DNA from 3 places in the Paenibacillus sp. FSL R5-0407 genome. Region 2 is predicted to be linked to each of the others. Evidence: riboswitches for the same ligand, from Rfam matches in the RefSeq annotation. Region 2 holds a riboswitch; each other region holds the start of a gene.
What was found. Region 2 has a riboswitch for thiamine pyrophosphate ahead of NYE70_RS11900 (ECF transporter S component). Riboswitches for the same ligand answer to the same signal wherever they lie in the genome.

Region 1: it holds a riboswitch for thiamine pyrophosphate, as region 2 does, so the genes downstream of both, tenA (thiaminase II) here and NYE70_RS11900 (ECF transporter S component) in region 2, are expected to answer to the same signal.
Region 3: it holds a riboswitch for thiamine pyrophosphate, as region 2 does, so the genes downstream of both, NYE70_RS24055 (ABC transporter substrate-binding protein) here and NYE70_RS11900 (ECF transporter S component) in region 2, are expected to answer to the same signal.

What each region holds. Positions count from the first base shown of each region.
Region 1 is NZ_JBBPAX010000002.1:510,714-518,300, forward strand. It holds gene thiE (thiamine phosphate synthase) at 1-429, opposite strand, end outside; gene thiD (bifunctional hydroxymethylpyrimidine kinase/phosphomethylpyrimidine kinase) at 429-1,367, opposite strand; gene thiM (hydroxyethylthiazole kinase) at 1,364-2,206, opposite strand; gene tenA (thiaminase II) at 2,272-2,958, opposite strand; TPP riboswitch at 3,073-3,179, opposite strand; gene NYE70_RS21535 (hypothetical protein) at 3,253-3,600, opposite strand; gene NYE70_RS21540 (HAMP domain-containing sensor histidine kinase) at 3,677-4,942, opposite strand; gene NYE70_RS21545 (DUF2804 domain-containing protein) at 5,041-6,072, opposite strand; gene NYE70_RS21550 (MFS transporter) at 6,105-7,370, opposite strand; gene NYE70_RS21555 (glycoside hydrolase family 2 protein) at 7,402-7,587, opposite strand, start outside.
Region 2 is NZ_JBBPAX010000001.1:2,461,368-2,468,954, forward strand. It holds gene NYE70_RS11880 (glycosyltransferase family 4 protein) at 31-1,215, opposite strand; gene NYE70_RS11885 (YheC/YheD family endospore coat-associated protein) at 1,705-2,808, shown strand; gene NYE70_RS11890 (energy-coupling factor transporter transmembrane component T family protein) at 2,879-3,691, opposite strand; gene NYE70_RS11895 (ABC transporter ATP-binding protein) at 3,688-5,292, opposite strand; gene NYE70_RS11900 (ECF transporter S component) at 5,295-5,927, opposite strand; TPP riboswitch at 6,036-6,147, opposite strand; gene asd (archaetidylserine decarboxylase) at 6,304-7,098, shown strand; gene NYE70_RS11910 (hypothetical protein) at 7,112-7,587, opposite strand, start outside.
Region 3 is NZ_JBBPAX010000002.1:1,083,872-1,091,458, forward strand. It holds gene NYE70_RS24035 (sensor histidine kinase) at 1-668, shown strand, start outside; gene NYE70_RS24040 (response regulator) at 701-1,363, shown strand; gene NYE70_RS24045 (cold-shock protein) at 1,470-1,679, opposite strand; gene NYE70_RS24050 (cold-shock protein) at 1,809-2,009, opposite strand; TPP riboswitch at 2,240-2,350, shown strand; gene NYE70_RS24055 (ABC transporter substrate-binding protein) at 2,532-3,542, shown strand; gene NYE70_RS24060 (thiamine-binding protein) at 3,613-3,906, shown strand; gene NYE70_RS24065 (ABC transporter permease) at 3,903-4,673, shown strand; gene NYE70_RS24070 (ABC transporter ATP-binding protein) at 4,691-5,506, shown strand; gene NYE70_RS24075 (HD-GYP domain-containing protein) at 5,561-6,175, opposite strand; gene NYE70_RS24080 (TatD family hydrolase) at 6,368-7,201, shown strand.

The DNA.
Region 1 (7,587 bases), on a different contig from region 2:
ATAGATCGGGCCGATGCCGAGATAATCCGCGCCTTGGCTGGCCGCGAGCCGGGCCTCTTCGGCCGTGTGCGCCGATACGCCGAGCAATCGGTTCCCGATGCGAGCGCGGACCCTTGCCGGGTCCTCATCATCCTGTCCGATGTGGACTCCGTCGGCCCCGATCCGAAGGGCCAAGTCCACATCATCGTTGATGATGAACGGAACCCCGGCGCGGCCGCAGGCCGCCTGCATTTGAAGCGCCAGCGCCAGCCGCGCTTCTCCGGCAAGCGAGCCGGGGCCCTTCTCGCGGAACTGCACCAGCGTGACGCCGCCGGCCAGCGCTTCTTCCAGTACCTGAAGCGGATACTCCTGACAGTTGACGCTGCCGATAACCAGATACATCCGCAAATATTTGCGCATTTGATCAGCGGAAATCCTTCCCTCTGCCATCACTCAATTCCTCCCTGCCGCCGGCGGTAGGCCCAATGATTGGTCGGACCGTGGCCATGGCCAAGCTCCAGGCTGTCCTCGATCGCTGCCTGAATAAAGTCTCTCGCCAGCTTCACCGCTTCCAGCGGTGCCATGCCTTTTGCGAGACACGCGGTCAGCGCAGCGGAGAAGGTACAGCCGGTACCATGCGTATGTAGGGTGGAAATCCTTTTGCCGGTCAGTTCCGTAAAGGACTTGCCATCGTACAGCAGGTCCGTTACGATCCCGCCGCCGCGCCTTTCTACCTCAGGCGATTCCCCCGGTCCGATCTTTCCGGCATAGTCAACGCTGGTTTCCTCGGCAGTTTCTCCATCCGCTCCATCCGCTCCGCTGTCGCTTCCACCCCCGGCTTCATCATGGCCGCCCTTGATCACGACCAGCTTGGGCCCCATGGCGCTGATGATCTCAGCGGCCTTCTTCCGGTCCTGCATCGTGCGGATCGTCACGCCGGAGAGCGCCTCCGCCTCCGGGATGTTCGGCGTGACCGCCAAGGCCAGCGGAAGCAGGTCCTTCTCCAGCGCGTGCACCGCTTCTTGCTGAAGCAGCTCAGCCCCGCCCTTCGCGATCATCACCGGATCGACGACAAGGCGCTCCCAGCGAAAGCGCCGGACTTCTTCGGCAACGGCATGAATGATGTCGGCGTTAAACAACATACCGGTCTTCACGGCATCGACGCCGAGATCGCTGCCGACAGCCCGGATCTGCTCCGCTGCCGCTGAGGCCGGCAGCGGGTAGACCCCGCTGACACCGAGCGTGTTCTGCACGGTGACCGCCGTGATGGCCGACATGCCGTAAACGTTCAGTTCCTGAAACGTTTTGAGGTCGGCCTGAATCCCGGCTCCGCCGCCGCTGTCCGATCCGGCGACTGTCAGCGCCTTGGCTAGGCCGTGGCGGGTCACACCAGGCCCCCGGCCGTCGCCGCCTGGATTTCCCGGACGGAGGCGTAGCCCTTCAGCGAATGCGGATGCAGCTTCGCGAGCTCATCCAGGAAGGCGGTCTGGAAGCTGCCAGGCCCGAAGGCGGCCGTTCGCTCGGCGGCGCGAGCAGCCGCCGTGCCATAGAAGGCCAGACCGGCCGTCCCGGCGAGCAGCAAGTCCTCCTCGACCGCCGAAAAAGCGCCCAACACCGACGTCAACAGGCATCCCGTGCCGGTTACCTGCGTCATCAGCGCGTCGCCGCCGCTGATCACCCGGCACAGCTTCCCGTCGGTGATCACATCCTCCCGCCCGGTGATGGCTACGACCGTTCCCAACTCCTGGGCGGCCCGGACCGCCAGAATGGCGTTGTCATAGCTTCCGCTGTCACCGGCGTCCACGCCTTTGATCTCGCGGGTCTCGCCGATGAGATGCGCAATCTCGGCCGCATTTCCCCGCACCAGCGAAACCCGCACCTCACGCATGATCCGCAGCGAGGATTCCGTCCGGAATCTCGTTGCCCCGGCCCCGACCGGATCAAGCAGCACGGGAACGCCGTTCTCGTTGGCGGAACGCCCGGCGATGATCATCGCCTCCACAAGGTCGCTATTCAGCGTTCCGATATTCAGCACCACCGCGCCCGCGACTTTCGCCATGTCGGCGACCTCTTCCGGTGCGTAAGCCATAACGGGAGAGGCTCCCAGCGCGTAAAGCCCGTTGGCCGTAAAATTGGTCACGACTACATTGGTCATGTTATGAACGAGCGGTTTCGTCTTTTGCAATTTGGCAAGAAGTGAGGACAGTTCTCTTTCCAGCATACTCATATTGTTCAATCAACCTTTCTTTATGAAATAGATAGATTTGAAAAAGAAAATAAAGTCTGTCCGGCTCACAGCACCGCCGCCCGCATCGGAACGGGCCATTCTTCCTGCTTATAAGCCATGTCCCAGAACAGGTACTCCAGTTGGCAGCTATGAAGAAAATGCTCCTTCATGCGCTCCCGCTCCGCCGCGCCGGCCTCTTCCGCCCATAAATCCACCTGTTTGCGCAGCTTCACCGTGGTATCACCCGCGAGCCCCCCGTAAAACTGAATCCAGTCATAGAAGGGATGAGACGGCTCTGGCCGGACTTCCTCGATCAGCCTTTGGCCGATTTCCAGGTATGTCCAAGGGCATGGCAGCAGCGCCGCCAGCATTTCGCCAAGACTTCCTTCATGGGCAACCGTCAGCATATGCTTGATGTAGTGGTGTGCAGAAGGAGCAAGCGGATAGCCCTGCATTTGCTCATATGTCACCCCCGCAGCGGTGCAGAAATTTTGATGCGGATGAACCTCGCTGTGCAAAATAAAGCCAATCTGCTCATTAAACATTTCAATATCTTCCCGCCGTGTGCATTTCGAAATCGCGATCCCGTAAATTCGCATATACGCATTCAAATATTCATAATCCTGTTTGACATAATGGATCAGTTGCTCCCTTTCCAGCTTTCCTTCCGCAATTCCGCGGACAAAAGGATGCTCATAGATCGCGTCGAACAGACCATCCGCCTCCCGGCGTACCTCCTCGGTAAAGTTCACCAACGCCCACCTCCGGTAAATAGTTTGAGAATAGGAATCCGCATACCAAAAAAGCCGCCCCGGAAACGGAGCGGCTTCATCTGCAATATCATACGGAACATAGGTATCGCCTTTGAAGGGCCGGCTCCACTTCCCTACGCTAGTACGAACTAGATCAGGTTCAAAGGGTCCAAGAATTCGTCTCTTGTCTCAGCCGTTTAACGGCTCCCCTAGTGGATTTCCTATTCTATTGATACATACTGTACCCCAGGCTTACAAGATTTGTCAAACAAATCGCAATGGAAGACTTTTTAATTACTTCTTATCCACCTGCAGCAGGGTAACGTTCTTGATCGCATAAGTGTCTTTGATCTTCTCTTCCGAAATGACCTTTAATTTGACCAAGCTCGCGATTTTACCGGAATCCGGCTTGGACAGCATTCGCCAAAGCTCGAGGTCGGGCAGGGCTTCGTACAACCGGTTCTCATCGTATTCCCTCCGGTTTTGCAGGACGAGTATTACCTTATGGCTTTCGAGATCCAGACCGGTCGTATCCTGATCCCGGCAGTAATCCAGAATGGCTTGGCGAAGCTCCCCCAATTCCCGGTCCAGCTCTTTCTGCTGCTGTTTTACCTCATAATAACGTTCCACGATCTTGTCCAAAAATTCTCACGCTCCTTTATATCCCATGGATATGCCGAAGCGTGCGATTTTAGGCCAGCCGGCCGCTAAACCTTATTCACTTGGCTTCCGCCCGTTCATGCAAGGGCAAGGTGATCGTAAACCGGGTCCCTCCCCGGTGGACGCTCTTCAAGGATACTGTTCCCCCAATTGCCTGAATCGCCTGATAGGAGAACGTAAGGCCAAGCCCCGTCCCTCTGGCCTTGGTGGAGAAAAAAACGGAGCCCAACTTCTCGATTTGGTCCTTCGTCATCCCGATCCCATTGTCTTCTATCGTCAACACGGCTTCTCCGCCAACTGCCCCCAGTTCCAGGGTCACCCTTCCCTCCGTGGAGTCGTAGCAGGCTTCAATCGCGTTCTTGATCATATTCATAAGTATCTGTTTGATTTTCTCGGGATTGGCCAGAATCCATATCCGGCCTTCCGGGATCTGCCCTTCCAGCGCGACATTGTTCATATTCGCATAAGGGCGCATCACTTCCACCGTTATTTTCAACAGGTTCGACAGATCGGTCGATTCTTGATGATCCGTCAAGGGCTTTGAGATGGAAAGATACTCCGAGAGTATATATTCGGTACGTTCCATTTCGCTTACGCAAATATCTATGTAACGATTGACTTTATCCCGTTCCCGCGAGGATTCGCGAATCAGCTTGAGGAACCCCTTTACCGCAGTGAGCGGGTTGCGTACCTCATGAACCAGCGATGCGGCTACCTGGCTAATCACCAAGACTTTTTCATTTTGCGCGTATTCGATAAACAGCTCCTTATCCTTCACTGCCTTTTGAAACAACGAAATCAGCAGCCAATTGCCGATAAAGTTCTGGACCGGAACAACAAATATATGAAACAACAGATTATTTTCGATAGGATCCGGATTGTACAAATAGACGAACAGGAGCGGTACGAAGAAGAAAATGAAGCCCGCCAATAATACGACGGGCACTTTTTGCCTGGCAGCCAGGTACATCCGACGTAAAGCCAAGGATAGGGGAAAGATGATCAACATGATCACCATCGCAATTCCCATCCCGTCGCCGCCCAAGTACAAACGGTACAGTACAAATTCCAGCAACAGAATGAGACCTGCAGGCAAGCCGCCGAAAATGAGTCCGAAGAAGAGAAACACATACCTTATGTCATAATAGTACCCGGTCACCGCGCTTGCCCCGAAGGTCATGGAGAAGAACAAGCAGATCGCAGTAGTAATTATAATGAATTTCCGCGAGTAATTCCGGGGCGAATCCCGGTAATAAACATTGAACATCAGAAAGGGCATAAGGGCAAAAAATAACTGGAGTATTATTTCCTTTACAATGGTCATCCGCAGTCACCCTTCATTTCCAGGACATTAAATTTAGTTGTATAATAATTCTATCCTACTATCTTTAAACCCTTTAATTCCAGGCTTAACCAAGCCAATCACCAATTATTTACCGCATGTTCGATAAACGCTACCATCTCCTTAATTTCCAGGACCCGCCCATCGTCCAGCACGGCTTTTCCCGTAAAGGTGCCAAACAACTGATGGCATTTGTTGTCCACGAACAGCAGCTTCGTTGCCGTCTGCTGGTCATAAAGCGGCGTGAACTCCATTTCGAATCTTCCGTCATCGCTCGTAATCCTTTTCTTGGACATATAACCCCCGGCCGGCAAATCATAGATGACCCGGCCCAGCTTATGGGCCTTGCCGTCATAAAACAGCATATTTTCACTAGCTGCCGAGGTGTTGCCGAAGCCGTGACCGATATTGAAGCCAAAGCGTTTCCCGTCCACATAGCAGCTGCCGTTTCCCCAAAACCATTCGTGACGGAACGGCCATACCCCTCTGCCCCAATCCAGCAGCCCAAAGGAAGAATCCGGCTCAAAACGATACTCCTTACCGTCAACCTTTACAGAGCCTGTAGCAGGCATGCAATTAATCTTATGGTTGTAATAAAAACAGGAGCGATGCTCGTCAAAAGGCGTGGCGATGACCAACGACGTTTTGTCGGGCTGGGACAGGGCGACGTCGACCTCCATCCTCGGCAGGTTCCCGCCGCCGCCGGCCCGGCAAATTAGTCTTCTTCCGCCTTCGTACACCTGGAATTGCATGAATATATCTTTCCGGCTGTAGGTCAGATCCCCTTCTTCGGCGGATAGCGGCATACGCAAACGGTTAAACGGCAAGGCAAGCATCCGGGAAACCTCATAATGCTTCCCGGTAGCAAATTCAAACAGTTTCACCGCAATACTGCCCGCATAAGATACATGTCCGATCGTAAGCTGCAGACAGTAATCGTCATTGGACACCTGGTAGAAATCCCATTCTTTGATTTTCCAGGGCGGTACCTTGATTCCGGAACGGTTATAATTCAGCACGGCCTGTGTCGAATATCCCTTCTGCAAAAGAGAGCCGTTGCCGTCAAGCAGGTCCCCCGGCGTAACGATCTGATGTTGATAGTTTTGTTGCATAGCTTTAGCTGCACCTCCATATGAGTATGATTCTATTTTGGTTCCGAAGCATCCGACTGCAGTCGCATCTTGGCGAATCTCCCCGCCGGGATTAACGGCAATACCGTAAGAATCGTCACGAGCGCCGATACAAGAAAGAGCGTTTCGGTCGGCACCATACCTGAAACTCCATCAATAACCCTGTGTACTCCGTATTGCGTGATCACGAATCCCGAAAGCAAAGGCCCGATCACCATGGGCAGACAGACGGCAAACACCATTCTGATCCCTTCAAATTGCCCCCGTTGCTGCTCGGGGTACAAATTTTTGACCCAGGCGGTCACCGTTTGCATCATCAGGACATAGCCGATTCCGGCTCCGAAAATCCCGATCAGCAGCACGAAATGACTGGAAAACCGTGAAATGATAAGCAATCCTGTAACATTGGCCAGCACGGCAAACAGGATGACGGAGGCGAGCTTGCCTCGTTTGATGAATCCGGCAGCCGGCAACGTCAGGAATATGGCGGCCACGAGCCCGATGCCCTGTAAAATGCCGGAAAGAGAGTAGCTCATGTTGAGGTAGTTGTTGAGATAGATAGTAATGTAGGGGAAATAGACATTAAAGGCGGTAAAGAACACAGCGTTAATCACGAACACCCAAAATAATTCCTTATTCTCCAGTACCGTTCGTACCCGGAACACTCCGGCAAACTGGCGCCAGTAGCCAGCTTCCAGCTTCCTTGCCTTCAAGCCCGGGTCATCCTTCAACATGAACAGCGCGAGTATTCCCGTCACCGTCACCATACCGCCCATCATCGTAAAAAAGGGAAAGAAATCAAGGGCATCCACCAGCATTCCGGATACGACGGCCCCGAATATCGTAGCCAGCACCGGCATGGCGGCAAAAGCCGCGCCGAGCTTGCCCCGGTTATGCACATTTGAAATGTCCGTAGTCCAGGGATTGTATCCGGCATCATAACCGGTCGAGCCGAAGAAGCTCATGACGGCATCGGCGGCTACGATGACGACGATGGCGATGATCAAGGGATTTTTGGGGATAAACTCCGTCGCTCCAAAAACCATCGTAAATACACCCCAGCAAATATAACCGACGGCGATAAACGGCTTCCTCTTTCCGGCCCGGTCCCCCCAGGTCCCGATCAAGAAGGTGGTCAGCGTAGATACGATCGCGCTGATGCCGACCATCCATGAAATAATGGACGGATCTTTGGCGATTTTGGCATAAACAAAGGTGTTGAACCAGGAATTTTCGATGTTCCAGCAAATCTGGCCCGCCATGCCGAGAATCCAGATCAATGTCCAATTTTTTGACGAAATGCCCCCGTTTTTAATAAACCTCAACCCCTTCCATCATGTCGTTACGCAGCTCGTTCAGCAAATCGTCATGAAGCTCATTCAGCAACCCTTCGTCCAGCTTGACGATTTCCCGGTCATAGGTCAGAATTCCGTTTAGTTCGGTCTCGACATCGGTCAGTTGGGTATAGACGGCAGCGGCTACCCCCTGATTGAGCAA
Region 2 (7,587 bases):
GCTGCCATAAACATTCATATAAACTTGCAACTACTGATATAGTGAAGCGGCGGATGTAACAGGCTCTTTACCCTGTTTGGTCATGAGGCGGACCCATCGGTCAGCCGCATGATGCCAGCGGAAGCGGCTGCGCGCACTTTCAGCACCGGCAAGGCCCATGCTTCTGCAAAGCTCCGTATTGTCCAGCAGCCGGATGATTGCAGCAGGCAATTCATCATTCAGGCGCTCCGCAGGCAGCAGCAACCCCGATTGTCCATGCTCAACGACTTCCGGGATACCGCCGGCGCGGGAGGCTATCACGGGTACGCCCGACGCCATGGCTTCCACATTGACCAAGCCGAAAGCTTCTTCTTTGCCTGACGGAACGACTACCATATCAGCCAGATTGTAGCAGTCGGCTACCCCGGGATATGGCGTGAACGGCTGAAAAACGACATGCTCCGGCCAAGAGTCCGCCAGCGATTTCAAGCTGCGCACATACATGGTTTCCCGCAAGCTTCCATAAAAAGCGCTGCCGACAATTAAAAAGAGAGCCTCCGGATGTCTTTGGACAACGGCCGGGACTGCTTGAAGCAAGGCATGCACCCCTTTTTCGGGAATCAGCCTTCCTACAAACAGAACCACTTTACGCCCGTTCCAGCCGTAATCGTGAAGTCTCGCCCGACGCAGCGCTTCGCCTGCGGGGGTCCATCTCGGCACGAAATCCTCCGGACTCACCCCGAGATGATTCACCTCCACCGGAACCGAAAGGCCTGGGAAACGTCGCAGCAGCTCCTTGCGCAGAAACTCGCTGTTCACAATGATACCGTCAAGCGTGCGGAGCTTCTCTGATCCGCTCCGGTCCGGAAAGTCTCCCGATTGGATAAACGTCGTAGAGTGAAGGGACAAGAACACTTCCGAACCGGGCAACCTCTGCTTGATCCGGTAAGCCAGAAGAGGCCGATTATGGACATCGACCGCATCGGGCCGCCAGGACCTTAGATGGCGAAGTACCGATGGAAAATAGGAACTCCCGCCCGGCACTCTCAAGCAGGGAACACCTCCAAGCCCCTCCGGGGAAGCCGGATCCTTCCCGATTCTGCCAAAGATCCGAATATCAAGCCTGTCTGAGGCCAGCGGAACCATCTTTTCAATGACACGCTCCACCGAGCTGCTCCTCCCCGAAGGAATCACGAACGATCCTGGGGTGACCACCGCTACTTTACGGAAACTCACGGGAATACTCCCTCCTTGCCTCCATTTTCTTATAGAGGTTGTTCAAAAAGTCATCTTTCCACGACGAAGCTGATCATGATGAGAACTCGGCATCGAATCTTGAATTCAGCCGGGCCTTCCGTTGCTCACGTACCTCATGTACGCTCCGCTACTCAGCCCCTAGCTTCATCCAACCTTCTTGGTCCTAAAAACCTAACTTTTTGAACACGCACTTATATTGTAGTTATACGATGCGAGCGTATCCGGTGTGACTTATTTTTTAAAGTGTACGAACATCAAACCATAGTTTTCTCTTAACAATCGCTATAAAAGGCAGGCACAAAAAAGCCGGAATTCTCCGGCCCGAAGTATGTGGAATTACCCTGCTAAGTCAAATCAGGCTGTTGACTTCCCTCATCCGTCCATGCTGAATCGGGACGAACAACATAAATTAAAGGGAGCCACAATAAGGTTAAAGGAGATTACAGACTTGCAGAAGGAGGGAGGAACATGCCGCCCGATTATGTCGGTATTCTGTTAAACGCCAAAGCACACCAGGGAGCAGGGAAAGGCAGAACCGGTCAGGAGGCTCTACCCTTCTACGAAGAAGCCGCCGCCCGATACGATCTCAAACCTTGTTATCTGCGTCTGGATGATATCCATCCCGAATCCGGCAAAAGTCTCGTTTACCTGAAAGAAAACGATAGATTCAGGAAAGCGCTCATTGAAACCCCGCCGGTTATTCATAATCGTGCGATCTATAAAGCCCCGTCCGCGCTGGGGAAAATCCGGGGCCTGCAGCAGCAGGGAATAACCATTTACAATCACAACAACCGGTATGGCAAAGATGAAATCCACCGACTGCTGGCTGAGCATCCCCGACTCTCGTATCATCTGCCTGCTTCCCTGCGCGCCACGCCGGGAAATATTGGCCTGATGATGCAGCGCTACAGCGACTTGTTGCTCAAACCGGCAAGCGCTTCGGTTGGCCGCGGAATTATGCGCCTGAAGCTGGACAACCGGGGATGGTGCCTGCTCTACAAGGGACGCCGGACAGTGGACCGGTGGAAGGCGCTCCGTCTTGATAAGCGAACTCCATTACCAATCTGGGTGAAGCGAAGAATCACGCAAATTCCATACTTGATTCAGGAAAGACTGCCCCTGGCTGAAACGGATGGCCGCCCCTTGGACGTCCGCGTAACCGTTCAGCGGGGACTGACCGGAGACTGGGGCGTAACGGGGCTATATGCCAAGGTTTCCGCTCCCGGCCGTTTCCTTTCCAATCTTGCCCAGGGAGGCAGCGCTTTTCCGGCAGATTCGTTATTCCGCCGCATATTTCCGCCATCCACGGCAGCACGCGTCCTTGCGGACAGCCAGACTGTAGCCCTTGCGGCCGCCGCTTACCTGTCCGGCCGGTTGCCTCTGCTCGCCGACCTGGGCATGGATATCGGAATTACCAATGACGGGCGGATTTACATTATTGAATGCAACGGCAGAGACCAGCGTTACGGATTTCGTAAAGCCGGCATGAACGAAATATGGTTTGACACCTACCAGCAGCCTATGGCTTTTGCCCGCTATTTGCTGCAGCATCATTCAGGCCCTCGCGGATAACTCTGTACAGCAAAAAACACAAGTCTTACCGGAAAAAGCCCTGACATGGCGAATACATGATGAACGCTTATTACGGATTGGCGGAATACCTGACATCCGCAATGTGAAACAGCGGGAAAACGTCGCTAAGCATCAGGGCCAATACTACTGCCGCTGCGAATACCGCAGCGGCCAGCGGATCATAGCGCGTGAATAGCGAAGGATAATAGTAGGATCTCCGGCCGTTCCCGTTGAAAGCCTTCGCCTCCATCGCTACCGCCACGCGATGGGCTCTCCGTATACTCTGGGACAGCAACGGGACCGCGTACATCTTGATGCCGGCAAACCATCCCCGCGGCCCTTTCAGACTCCGCGCTCCCCGGATACGGAGGGCGTTCCGCCGGATCAGGAATTCTTCCCAAACCATCGGTAGCAGCCGGATCGAGGCCATAAAGCTGTACGCATATTTGGGGGGAAGCTTTACTTTCTGCATCAAAGCATAGAACAAATCCACAGAAGATGTCGTGAGAACAAACAACAGCCCCTCCGACGCAAAGGTTACGGATTTAAACCCGATATGAATGCCGCGGTAGAAGCTTTCCTCCGTAATCCGGATCAACCCCCACTCCCACCACATTTCATCCCCTTTACCGAAAAGGATCATCGTCGAAGAAGACGATATAAACACCAATCCGAAAGACAGCACGATCAACAACACCTTCCAGAAGGCATATCCGCTTTGCCAGAACAGCAGCAGCGTGAACATCACCGCCTGGTAGAACATAAAATCAAGCCGATGCGTAAACAAAGCCACGAAAAAGAGCAGGATGACAAGCACCAGTTTAAGTACCGGATTGGCTCTGTGCATCCATGTCGTAAAGGAAGGATTCAGCCATTTCTTCATAGCAATACCTCTACCGCGCCGGTCTCGCACACTTTATGCGGAAGTGAGGATCCCCGATTCGTATATCCGCAATCGGTCAGGGTCCCCTCTCTGACTTCCCATCGGCGTGTCGCTACCGCTTCCGCAATCTGTTCCTCGTGGGTTACCATCACGACCGCTGTTCCTCTACGCCGCATTTCCTCGCACAAATTCAAAATAGCAAAAGTGTTCACGGCATCCTGCCCGAACGTCGGCTCGTCAAGCAGCAGCACCGGTCTCTCCATGACGGCTGCTCCCGCCACGCTCAATCTCCGCTTCTGTCCGAGCGATAATTGATACGGATGACGCAGCTCTAATCCGACAAGACCGAACTGGTCCAGCGCATGATCTACTCGCCGCTGAATCTCATCCGAAGAGAACCCTTCTTCTATTAACGAAAAACCGATTTCCCGGTCGACCCGGTTCTCGACAAACTGAAATTCGGGATTTTGAAAGACGAATCCTATTTTTTTCGACAGCGCCAGGATTTGCCGGGTTCGAGTCTTCTTTCCGCCGAACCGTTCACCGCATAGAAGATAGCTTCCCTCGGAGGGAAGCAGTCCCATCAGTGCAAGCAGGAGCGAGCTTTTTCCGGCCCCGTTCGGGCCCGTAACCGCAATGAAATCCCCGGGGTACACTTCAGCCCGCTCGATCTGAATAACCGTGCGGTCCCCGCGAAAGCCTTGGAACTCGGAAAGCTCGATAACCGGCCGGAGTAATGGTTCCCCGGCAGTCAGCCGGGTGGAATTGGCCCAAAGCATTATCCCCTTTTCCGCTTCCTGTGCTTGGCCTTCCGATGCCCGAAAACGATCCCAGACGCCGGGATGCCAGATCCCGTATTCCTCCAATTCCGTTTGGCAGCGGACAAACAACTCCTCCGGAGCCCCTTGCCCCAACAATTGTCCCTGGGGGCCGAACAAGGCTACCCGATCCACCAGCCCCAGATCAAGCACCTCCTCGATCCGGTGCTCGACAATAATGAGTGTCCTTCCCTCGGCCACCCGGGAAACCGCCTCCCAGATTTGCCTTCGCCCCTCTGGATCCAACAGAGCGGAAGGCTCGTCAAGCAGCAGTACCTCCGGATCCATCAGCAGAATTGAAGCGAGGGCCAGCCGCTGCTTCATTCCCTGGGACAACGAATCAATCGGAAGATGAATCTCCGGCAGATGAAGCCCGACTTGTTCTAGAGCATCTACCATCCGCGGTCGCATTTCCTCTCTTGGAATTCCCCGATTCTCCAGCACAAAGGCCAGTTCCTCATCAACAAAAGGCATGCAAAACTGAGTATCTGGATCTTGGAACAGCATTCCCCACGATGGGGGAATCACTTGCTCCGAGCTCCTCATAGGCACCTCCACTAGCCCCGGAATGATGCCCGCAAGCACCTGCAGCAGCGTTGACTTTCCGCTGCCGCTTGGCCCAAGCAGCAGCAGTCTCTCTCCGCGCCTGACCGAGAAGGAGAGATCTTTAAACACAAAGGAGTCCGTCTCAGGATATTTGAGACGTAAATCCCGAACCGCCGCAGCCGTATTGAATTCCGTGTATGTACTTGATGCTGTGGCGTTGTTCCGCAAAAGATCCATCGTTAATCTTCCAATGCGGCGTAATCCTTCGCCGCAACGGGCCGAAGCAGCGAGGTGACGCCGGTCGCTTCTACCGCCTTAGCCAAAGCATAGGCCAGATAACCGGCAATCAAAGCGGAGCTGACTGCACGCATCGAGTATTTGGCAATGAGCATCCAAGTGCTATAGTCAGCGACGTAACCGTAATAAATATCGGGGATCAGAGAGCCCACGGAGGCGCCGACTCCCGCCAGAGCAGCCACGGAGCCGGAAAATTTACGGTAACGGAACAAAGCGAACACGAGCTCAGCTCCTAACCCCTGGAGCACACTGTATAGCACCAGTTGAATCCCCCATTCGCTCCCGAACAAAATCTCCACGTGGGCCGCCGCCACTTCGGCCAGAACAGCTACACCGGGTTTTCGAATCAGCAGAAAGACGAGGGTTGCAGCAATAAACCACATGCCGTAGACCAGTTCGTCCGCTTGAAAGAACAATGGGGAAAACAGCTTGTAGACGGAAGACCAGAAGTGATAGATTACTCCGAGCACAAGCGATACCAGTATCGTCACCAGAATGTCGCTCAGCTTCAGACCCCTTCTCTGGGCGGGAATAGGCGCCCCAGGGCCATTTCCTTGATTCAAACTCTCTTGCATGATAAATCCTCCTTTTGACTAAATAGTGGTTTGGACGCAAAAAAACCGGCTGAATAAGCTCAGACGGTTGCTAGGTCCACGGGAGAAAAGCATGAGTAATAAACATGCATTCCGGAACGTTAGATTCTCTACGCTGGCATTATCCAGTTCAGATTAACGGTCTGCAGCGGGTTAAGCTGCCATCTCAGCCTGATTCACTCAAGCCCCCGTATCCCTTATGCGATTGGAATAAATATACTCTAGAACCTTCCAAATAATCAAGCAAAAAAACAAGAAGGCACTTTCGCAGTTGATTTCAAGCCTATTCTATGTCAATATTAGCGGAAGTGGAAAAGGGATTATTGTCCCGTTGATCATGGTGTTAGGGGGATACGACTTGGCCGCAAACTGGATGAAATGGATGACAGAACTGACCTCCCGAAAGTGGATTTCCAGGCTAATGGGCCGGTTCTCGCATTCGCAAGCGAGCCGCTATTTAATTCCTTGGTTCGCAAAATCATACGGTATTCCGCTGCATGAGGCAGAGATGGAATTGAAAGAATACCGTACGCTAAACCAATTTTTTACGAGAAAACTAAAGAGCGGCATGCGGCCGATTGCTCAGCTGGAAGGCGGGTTGATCAGTCCGGTCGATGCGCTCATTACTTTTATGGGGGAAATCCGGTCGGGCACGATTCTGAATGTCAAAGGCCAGGATTACACCCTGAAAGATTTGCTTAACCATTCACCGCATGCGCAGACCTATGAGCATGGATACGCCTTTGTCCTTTATCTGAGCCCGACCGACTATCATCGGATTCACGCTCCCGTAGCCGGTACCTTGGTGGAAAGCGAGCATATTAAAGGCCGTGTGTATCCCGTCAATGATTTCAGCATGCGGAACATGAAATATGTGCTCAGCCGCAACGAGAGGTTGATAACTTACATATCGCATGAACGCGGAGAGATTGCCGTGGTCAAGGTCGGAGCGATGAACGTAAGCAGCATCCGCTATACCGACGATCAAGCCGAGCGATGGAATCAAGGTGACGATCTGGCCTACTTCGAGTTTGGTTCCACAGTGGTGCTCTTGACCGAGAACGGCACCTTCGAGCCGTCCCCGGAGCACGCCATCGGCCAAAAGGTCAAGATGGGCGAACTCCTGGGGCGCTTTTACCCGCCTTCCAAATAACCCGAGGGGCCAGTTACTTTACGGTAATGGCCCCTACGGATGACTTCAGCGACAGAAGCGGACCTCCGTCTCCCCGCTTGCTCTTGCCTTTCGGTGCCCCATCAACCCCGCCGATATCGGCATTCGTTTCCAGATCGCAGTTCACCGAATCGGCCAGCGTGGCTTCAATGCTTCCAATATCCGCATTAACATATAAATTCCCGCCGCTCTCCATCCGTCCTATGCTAAGCTCGATACTGCCCGTTGAGGTGTTCACCTTCGATTCACCCGTAATTCCCGCATCCACAATTACAATTCGGCCTACGTCATTATCAACATCATAGCTTCCGCTCAGCCCGGTAAGAGTGATGTCTCCGACATTGTTGGTCACCCGGAAATCGGTAATATGTTCGGGAAGACCGATCGTGTAATCAATGCTGAACTCGGAATAATTGTATTTCTCTTTTGCCCACTCCCAAAGACTTCGGTCCGGATCGTCCTTCGCATGTG
Region 3 (7,587 bases), on a different contig from region 2:
TGGATGAAACGAGAAACCGGCTGCTGCTTTTCACCAAGCAAGTGGAAGGAGCAGCGCAGGCGGAGGAACGAAACCGTATCTCCCGCCAGCTCCACGATGATGTAGGTCACCGTCTGATCCGGGCTAAAATGATGATGGAAGCGGCGCTTCAGATTATCCCGAAGGATCAGGACAAGGGAATGACTATGCTGCTGCAAATTCGCGATCAATTGACTTCCGGGCTGGACGAGATGAGAGCGGCGGTTCGGCGCATGAAGCTTCCCGAGGAAGTTTCGGGAATTCACGCCCTGGGACGCATGCTGGAAGAGGTCGGTCGGGAGACCGGGCTGCGGACCAATTTGACGGTGGAGGGAAATCCTTATGCCCTGTATCCGAGCCAGGAACTGATCCTGTACAAAAACGCCCGGGAAGCTGTCACCAATGCGCTGAAGCACGGACATCCCGAGTCCGTGAACATCGTCATCTCCTACAAAGATCGTGAAGTCTGCATGGCGGTTAGCAATGACGGCGCCCTGCCGGAGACGATGCCATCTGAGACGAAAGGCCTCGGGCTGACAGGTATGAAAGAGCGTTGCGCTTTGGCGGGCGGTCAGTTGGATATCTCTCTGAGCCCGTTCTTTACGATAACAACAAGACTGCCGGTTGTGCGGCATGAAGAGATAATATAATTCTCAATGGGGAGATCGGAGTGAAACGCCTTATGACGACAACGAATCTGACGGTTTTTATTGTGGACGACGACCCTTTCATCCGGGAGAGCCTGACCTTGTTGATCGGTCTGGATCCTGAAATCGAGGTGGCCGGTTCGGCCTCCAACGGAGCTGAGGCTGCTGAGATCATCGGGCGCGGGCCTTATCCGGATGTGGTGCTGATGGATATCCGCATGCCCGTCTGCGACGGGGTTGAAGGAACGAAGAAGATCAAAGCGTTGTCTGACGGCATTTCGGTACTGATACTGACGACCTTTGACGATGATGAATTTATTATTGAAGCGTTGCGGAATGGGGCCAGCGGATATTTACTCAAAAACATCCCTCCCGACCGGATCATTCAAGGTATCAAAACGGTACATAGCGGAAGCATGCTCATTCACCCGGATGTGGCGCGGAAATTGACGGGACTGTTGCGCCCCGCTCCTCCAGCTCCATCCGATGACAAGCTGACCGAGGCGGGATTAACGACTGCGGAGCAAAATGTGGTTAGGCTGATTGCCGACGGCATGTCCAACAAGGAGATCGCCGGACAGTTGTTTTTAAGCGAGGGAACGGTCAAAAATTACGTCACCGATATTCTCGGCAAGCTCGGCGTCCGCGACCGGACGCAACTGGCCATCCTGTACTGGAAAACCAAGAGCGGGTCTTGATATTAGCGCTTAAAATTACATAAGAGTTCTATAAATTCAAAAAAGCTGCCCCCCTGTATTCCCCGGAGGCAGCTTTATTATGATTCATAGGCAAATCCGGACCGGTTTAACGGTCCACTTTCATGGAGTTGGTGTTGATAAGTTGCGGAAGCATCTTCGTTCCCTTCACCATTTCAGAGGAACACAGCGGACATACCGGAACATAGTCAAACGCAAAGTTATCCCTCATCCATCCGTTGCAATCCTCGCTCATGCAAGACCATACCGGCGTGTTCTCTTCAGGAATTTCTTCAATCGTTTTTTTACGGTAGTTCATGATTACCTCCTATAAAGTTCTTTTGCCCAAGCACCTCTATGAGTAACTAACCCCGGAAACCATCAACCGTATGCTTAAAAAAAACAAAAACTGCCCTTAACGCACGCGTTAAGAGCAGTTATGCCTGCATTACAGTTTTACGACGTTCTCGGCTTGCGGTCCGCGGTTGCCTTGAACAACGTTAAATTGTACACGTTGGCCTTCATCAAGCGTTTTGAAGCCTTCGCCTGTGATAGCGCTGAAATGAACGAATACGTCATTTCCGCCTTCAACTTCGATAAAGCCGAAGCCTTTCTCAGCGTTGAACCATTTTACTGTTCCTGTTTCCATGAAAGATTACCTCCTGTTTAAAGATTAACATGATCCTTTTTTACATAAAAAAATTCACATATTGAAAAAAGTTCATTTTAAAAATTGACACTCTTTTCAATATCTGAATATCACTTCTTAAAACTTCAATTGTTTTCATTATACTCTGCCGGAATGTAAAAAGCAAATCAAAACCAAGTTTGCTGGACAGAAAGTTGATGCCGGACTATAATGACTAGTGTAATCCGCAGTTTATAGTTCAGGGGAGCTGGAAATTGGCCGGCTGAGATTGTGTCCTCAAGACACTGACCCTTTAACCTGATCTGGGTAATGCCAGCGTAGGAAGAATGTTTAGCATGGAGCTTGTTTTTTCGTAGCCATGAACCTACGCGTCCCGATCCGGGGCGCTTTTTTTGTATCCGGATCCCAGAGGACGCTGCCGCCAACAGAGTGTTTTCAGGAATGCATTGAACGAGAAACTGCGGAAATTCCACATCCGAAAAGGAGAGAATTTCTGTGAAGCAAACAAAATGGACGCTGCTGATGCTGTGCGGACTTCTGATCGCGGCCTTGACGGCCTGCGGCCAAAGCGACGGCAAGGCAAACAAAGCGGCCGGAAACGAAGCAGCCTCATCCGGCAAGGAACCATCCAAATCCATGCAGGACGTTAAGATCGTCCTCGACTGGAGTCCCAACACGAACCACACCGGTCTTTATGTAGCCAAAGAACAGGGCTTTTATGAAGAAGAAGGACTGAACGTCGATATTCTCTTGCCAGGATCCGGCGGCGCAGACGCCATGGTAGCTTCCGGCGAAGTTCCCTTCGGCATCAGCTACCAGGAGGGCGTGACCCAGGGCCGCACTCAAGGCGTTCCGCTCGTTTCGATCGCCGCAGTCATTCAGCATAATACCTCGGGCTTTGCGGCTCCGGTAGACCGGGGCATCAAAACTCCTAAAGATTATGAAGGCAAAACCTATGGCGGCTGGGGCTCCCCTGTCGAGGAAGCGATCTTGAAATCGATTATGGACCAGACCGGGGCCGATGTCGGCAAAGTAAAATTCGTCAATATGGGCGAAGCCGATTATTTTACGGCGGTAAAACGGGATATCGATTTTGCCTGGATCTTTTATGCGTGGACGGGAATTGAAGCCGAATTGCGCGGCGAGCCGCTGGACATGCAATATGTTAAGGATTATACGGATAAACTGGATTATTATACCCCGGTTATCGTAACGAATGAAAAAACGGCCGCAAACGACCCTGAGCTGGTGAAGGCCTTTATGCGGGCTACTTCCAAGGGCTATGAGTACGCGATCGAGCATCCGGAGGAAGCCGCAGACATTCTGCTTAAGGCGGTTCCGGATTTGGACAAGGAACTGGTCCTGGCAAGCCAAAAATGGCTCAGCCCGAAATACCAGGATGACGCGGCCCGTTGGGGAGAACAGAAACGCGAAGTATGGCAGAACTACTCCGATTGGATGCATGAGCGGGGCTTGATCGAGAAAGAACTGGATACCGACAAGGCTTTTACCAACGAATTTCTGCCTGAGTAATATAAGAGGTTACTTTGAACTCGCACTATAAATGCCCTATTTTAAATAAAAGTCTGGAGGATGAACAATTATGCCAAACGCACTTCTCAGCATTCAAATCATTCCTAAAACACCGAACGGTGAAGACGTAATCCCTTATGTCGACCGCGCTATCGAGGTTATTCAAGCATCCGGCGTCAAGTATCAGGTCAATCCGCTGGAAACGACAATGGAAGGCGATCTGGAAGAACTTCTGGCCATCGTCAAGCAAATGAATGAAGCGGTAACGGAATTCGGCAGCAAGGGGATCATCTCGCAAATTAAAATCTCTTACAATCCGCAAGGCGTCAGCATGGACAAGCTGACCGAGAAATATCGTCCATGAAGCTCCGCCGACTCTGGAACAGCATATGGCCGCCCTTAGTGGCGGTCATCTTGCTTTTGGCCGTTTGGCAGGCGGCAACCTCCATTTTTCAAATTGAAAAATGGATCCTCCCCAGCCCCTCCGATATCGTCAGGGAGGCCACGGGCGGCGCGGCCGGCCTCTGGAAGCATACGATGGCTACGCTGCGGCTTATGCTGGTAGGCTTCGCCATCGGTACCGGAACCGGGCTTCTGGTAGCTTTTTCGCTTCATTATATTCCGTCCCTGAAATCGTCGCTTTATCCGTTGATCATCCTTAGTCAGAATATACCTACGATCGCGCTCGCTCCTCTGCTCATGATCTGGTTCGGATTCGGCATTCTTCCGAAGATTATCGTGATCACCCTGGTCTGCTTTTTTCCAGTGGCCGTCGCGGCCATGGACGGGCTGACCCGTACCGACCGCGTCATGCTGGATTATATGAGAATGGCGGGCGCGTCCAAAGGCCAGATATTCCGTAAACTTGAGGTGCCCCATGCTCTCCCTTCCATCCTATCCGGCGTCAAAATTGCAGCCACATACAGTGTCATGGGGGCGGTAATCGCCGAATGGATCGGAGCGGACAAAGGCATCGGATATTACATGATGCTGCAGAAGTCCTCTTTTCGCACGGACAAAATATTCGTGGCCATCACCATCATAGTAACCATCAGCCTTGCCATGTTTGCGCTGATCGCCCTGTTGGAAAAATGGCTGGTCCGTTATAAACCTCTCAAGGACGACAAATAAAAAGGGGGCTTTCGCCAATGATGAATACCGAAAAATCCGCCTCCGTCTCGGGTACCGATATCGCTGCGCTAGAGATTCAGGGAATCAGCCTTGCTTTTCGTAAACGGCGCCAGCAGTTGCCGGTGCTGAACGACATTTCTCTGACCGTACCCGCTGGAAAATTCGTTTCTATCATCGGTCCCTCCGGCTGCGGAAAGAGCACTCTATTCCATGTGATCGGGGGCCTGCTGGAGCCGGACCAAGGGGTCGTGCGCATGGGCGGGCGGGAAGTAACGGGTCAGCGCGGGCTTATCAGCTATGTACCGCAAAAACCGGCCCTGTTCCCTTGGCGGAATACGCTGGACAATGTACTGCTCGCCCGGGAAATTTCGGGTGACGCCAACGAAGCGGCCCGTGCGGAAGCCCGGGAGTGGCTGGTACGGGCTGGTCTCGGCGGCTTCGAGAAGTCCTACCCGCACATGCTGTCGGGCGGCATGCAGCAGCGGGCTTCCTTCCTGCGCGGACTGCTCGCTCCGCAGGAAGTGATATGCCTCGACGAGCCGTTCAGCTCCCTGGACGAGCTGACGCGCAGCGATATGCAGCGCTGGCTGCTCGATCTGTGGGAAACAAGCCGGCGGTCCGTCCTCCTAATTACGCATAGTGTCGAAGAGGCACTGCTGCTATCCGATACAATCTATTTATTCTCCGGCCGTCCGGCTTCCGTGCTCCACCGGGTGGACGTGCCTTTTGCCCGGCCCCGGAGGGAGAGCGTTGTAGAGGAACCCGGATTCCTGGAGCTTAAGCGTGAAATTAGTGCGCGAATGAAAGAAGAACAAAGCAAAAAGCCAATCTGAGAGACGGTCTTCCCCGCCTCTTCGGATTGGCTTGTTACTTAAGCGTTCTCATTTTTACAAGGAGTAAATCTCCAACGTTTCTTCGGATAAGCCCATCATCGCATGAACGACATCCGGATCAAACTGGGTGCCTGCATGCCGGATTAGTTCCAGCCTGGCTTCGCTCAGCTTAAGTCTCCGGCGGTAGAGCTGGTTCGACGTCATCGAATCGAACGCGTCAATGACAGCACAGATACGTGCTCCCAGCGGAATTTCCTCTCCGGCAAGCCCGTCAGGATACCCTCTTCCGTCCCAGCGTTCATGGTGGTGCTTTACGATTTGCACAATTTCCGGACCGAATCCCGGATTGCTCTCCGCCATCGCTGCACCGATCACAGGATGCTGCTTAAGCGCTTCCCATTGAGCATGAGTCAACGGCTCACGCTGGGTAATCACTTCCCTCGGAATGAAGGTCTTCCCGATGTCGTGCAGGAAGCAACCTCTGACCAACTGCCCGGTCTCCCGTTCCGGCAATTTCAGCGGTACCGCTATCTTCTCAGCCAACATGGCGACTCTTGTCGAGTGGTAATAAATTTCCGGATGTTTGTCCAGCAGCGCCTTTAGCCATTTTCCGGCGTCCGGGTCCTGGTCCAATTTCAGTTGTTCTATGTATATAGTTGAAGCAGCCACCGGTCCTACCCCCTAATGCCCAAGTCTGACTTGTTTAGCTCTGTAATTCCAAAAATGTGGTAGTTTTGTAATGGAACTCTTTAACATTATAGGCCAAAAGTTAGAATTATGCATAGGTAAAAGTGACGAATTTTGATGAAAAAAGTAAAATAACCGAACTATCATCTTCCAGCATAGGAGTGAAATTAATTAATGGATTCTTTATTTTACGCCGCATCGGGGCCCCGCTCCAATGATCGCTTCCCTTTTATCGACGCTCATATCCATCTTGACCTTTACGAGGAGGCTGTCCAACATCGGCTTATTAAAGAAGCAGCCGAACTGGGAGCTGCGGCTTTAATAGGCGTGTCCATGGATCTGGCCTCTTCCCGGAAAAACCTCGCGCTCTCCGAACAATATCCGGGGCTTGTGGTCCCCGCCTTCGGCTATCATCCGGAACAACCGGTCCCGTCGCCTACTGAAACGGAAGCTTTGTTGTCATGGATCGAGGAGAACGCCTCAAGCATGGCTGCCGTAGGTGAAATCGGCTTGCCGTATTACTCGCGATTGGAAGCGGAGGAACGGGGCGAAGCATTTGACCTTTCCCCGTATATCGAGTTACTCGAGCAGCTTCTACAGCTTGCGGGCAGACTTGGCAAACCCGTAGTGCTTCATGCCGTCTACGACGATGCGGACCTGGTGTGCGATCTACTGGATCGCCATGGGATTGAGAAGGCACACTTTCATTGGTTCAAGGGCCCGGAACATACAGTGCGCCGCATGGCTGAGCGCGGATATTTCGTCTCGTTCACGCCGGATTTGCTGTACGAGCCGGAGATCATGGATTTGGCGCGATATTACCCCGCCGAGCTCGTCATGGCGGAGACCGACGGTCCCTGGCCGTTCGAAGGTCCGTTTGCCGGGCAGCCTACGCACCCCGGCATGGTTCGTGAGGTGGCCGCGGCATGGGCACGACTGCATGGGATAACGGAGGAAGAGGGATCACGTATCCTGTTTAATAACACACGGCGATTCTACGGGATATAACACAGTTGCCTCGCTCCGCAGTTTGTGGCTAGTTTCAAAAAGAGTGGGGGGTGGTTGGCCGTTCATAGGAACCGGTCCTTCTTCGGGCCTTAGTTTGATTCTAACGGACACAGCGGACCTTAACGGCTCAAAATCGGGGATTTTGATCGGCTAACGGACAGGAGAGACGCTATTCTCCTTTTTTAGGCAGCACTGAGCCTGATTTTGCCCATTTAAGGTCTCTGGTGTCCGTTAGCCTTGAAAAAAGTGGATTTATGGCTAATTAAGGTCCCTCATGTCCGTTAGAGTTTGGCGCACTTAGCACACTTGGGGCACTTGGGGCACACAGCACACTTACCTCACTTGCCACGACTAGCCCACTTCACTTCAATCAAACTCTCGATTAA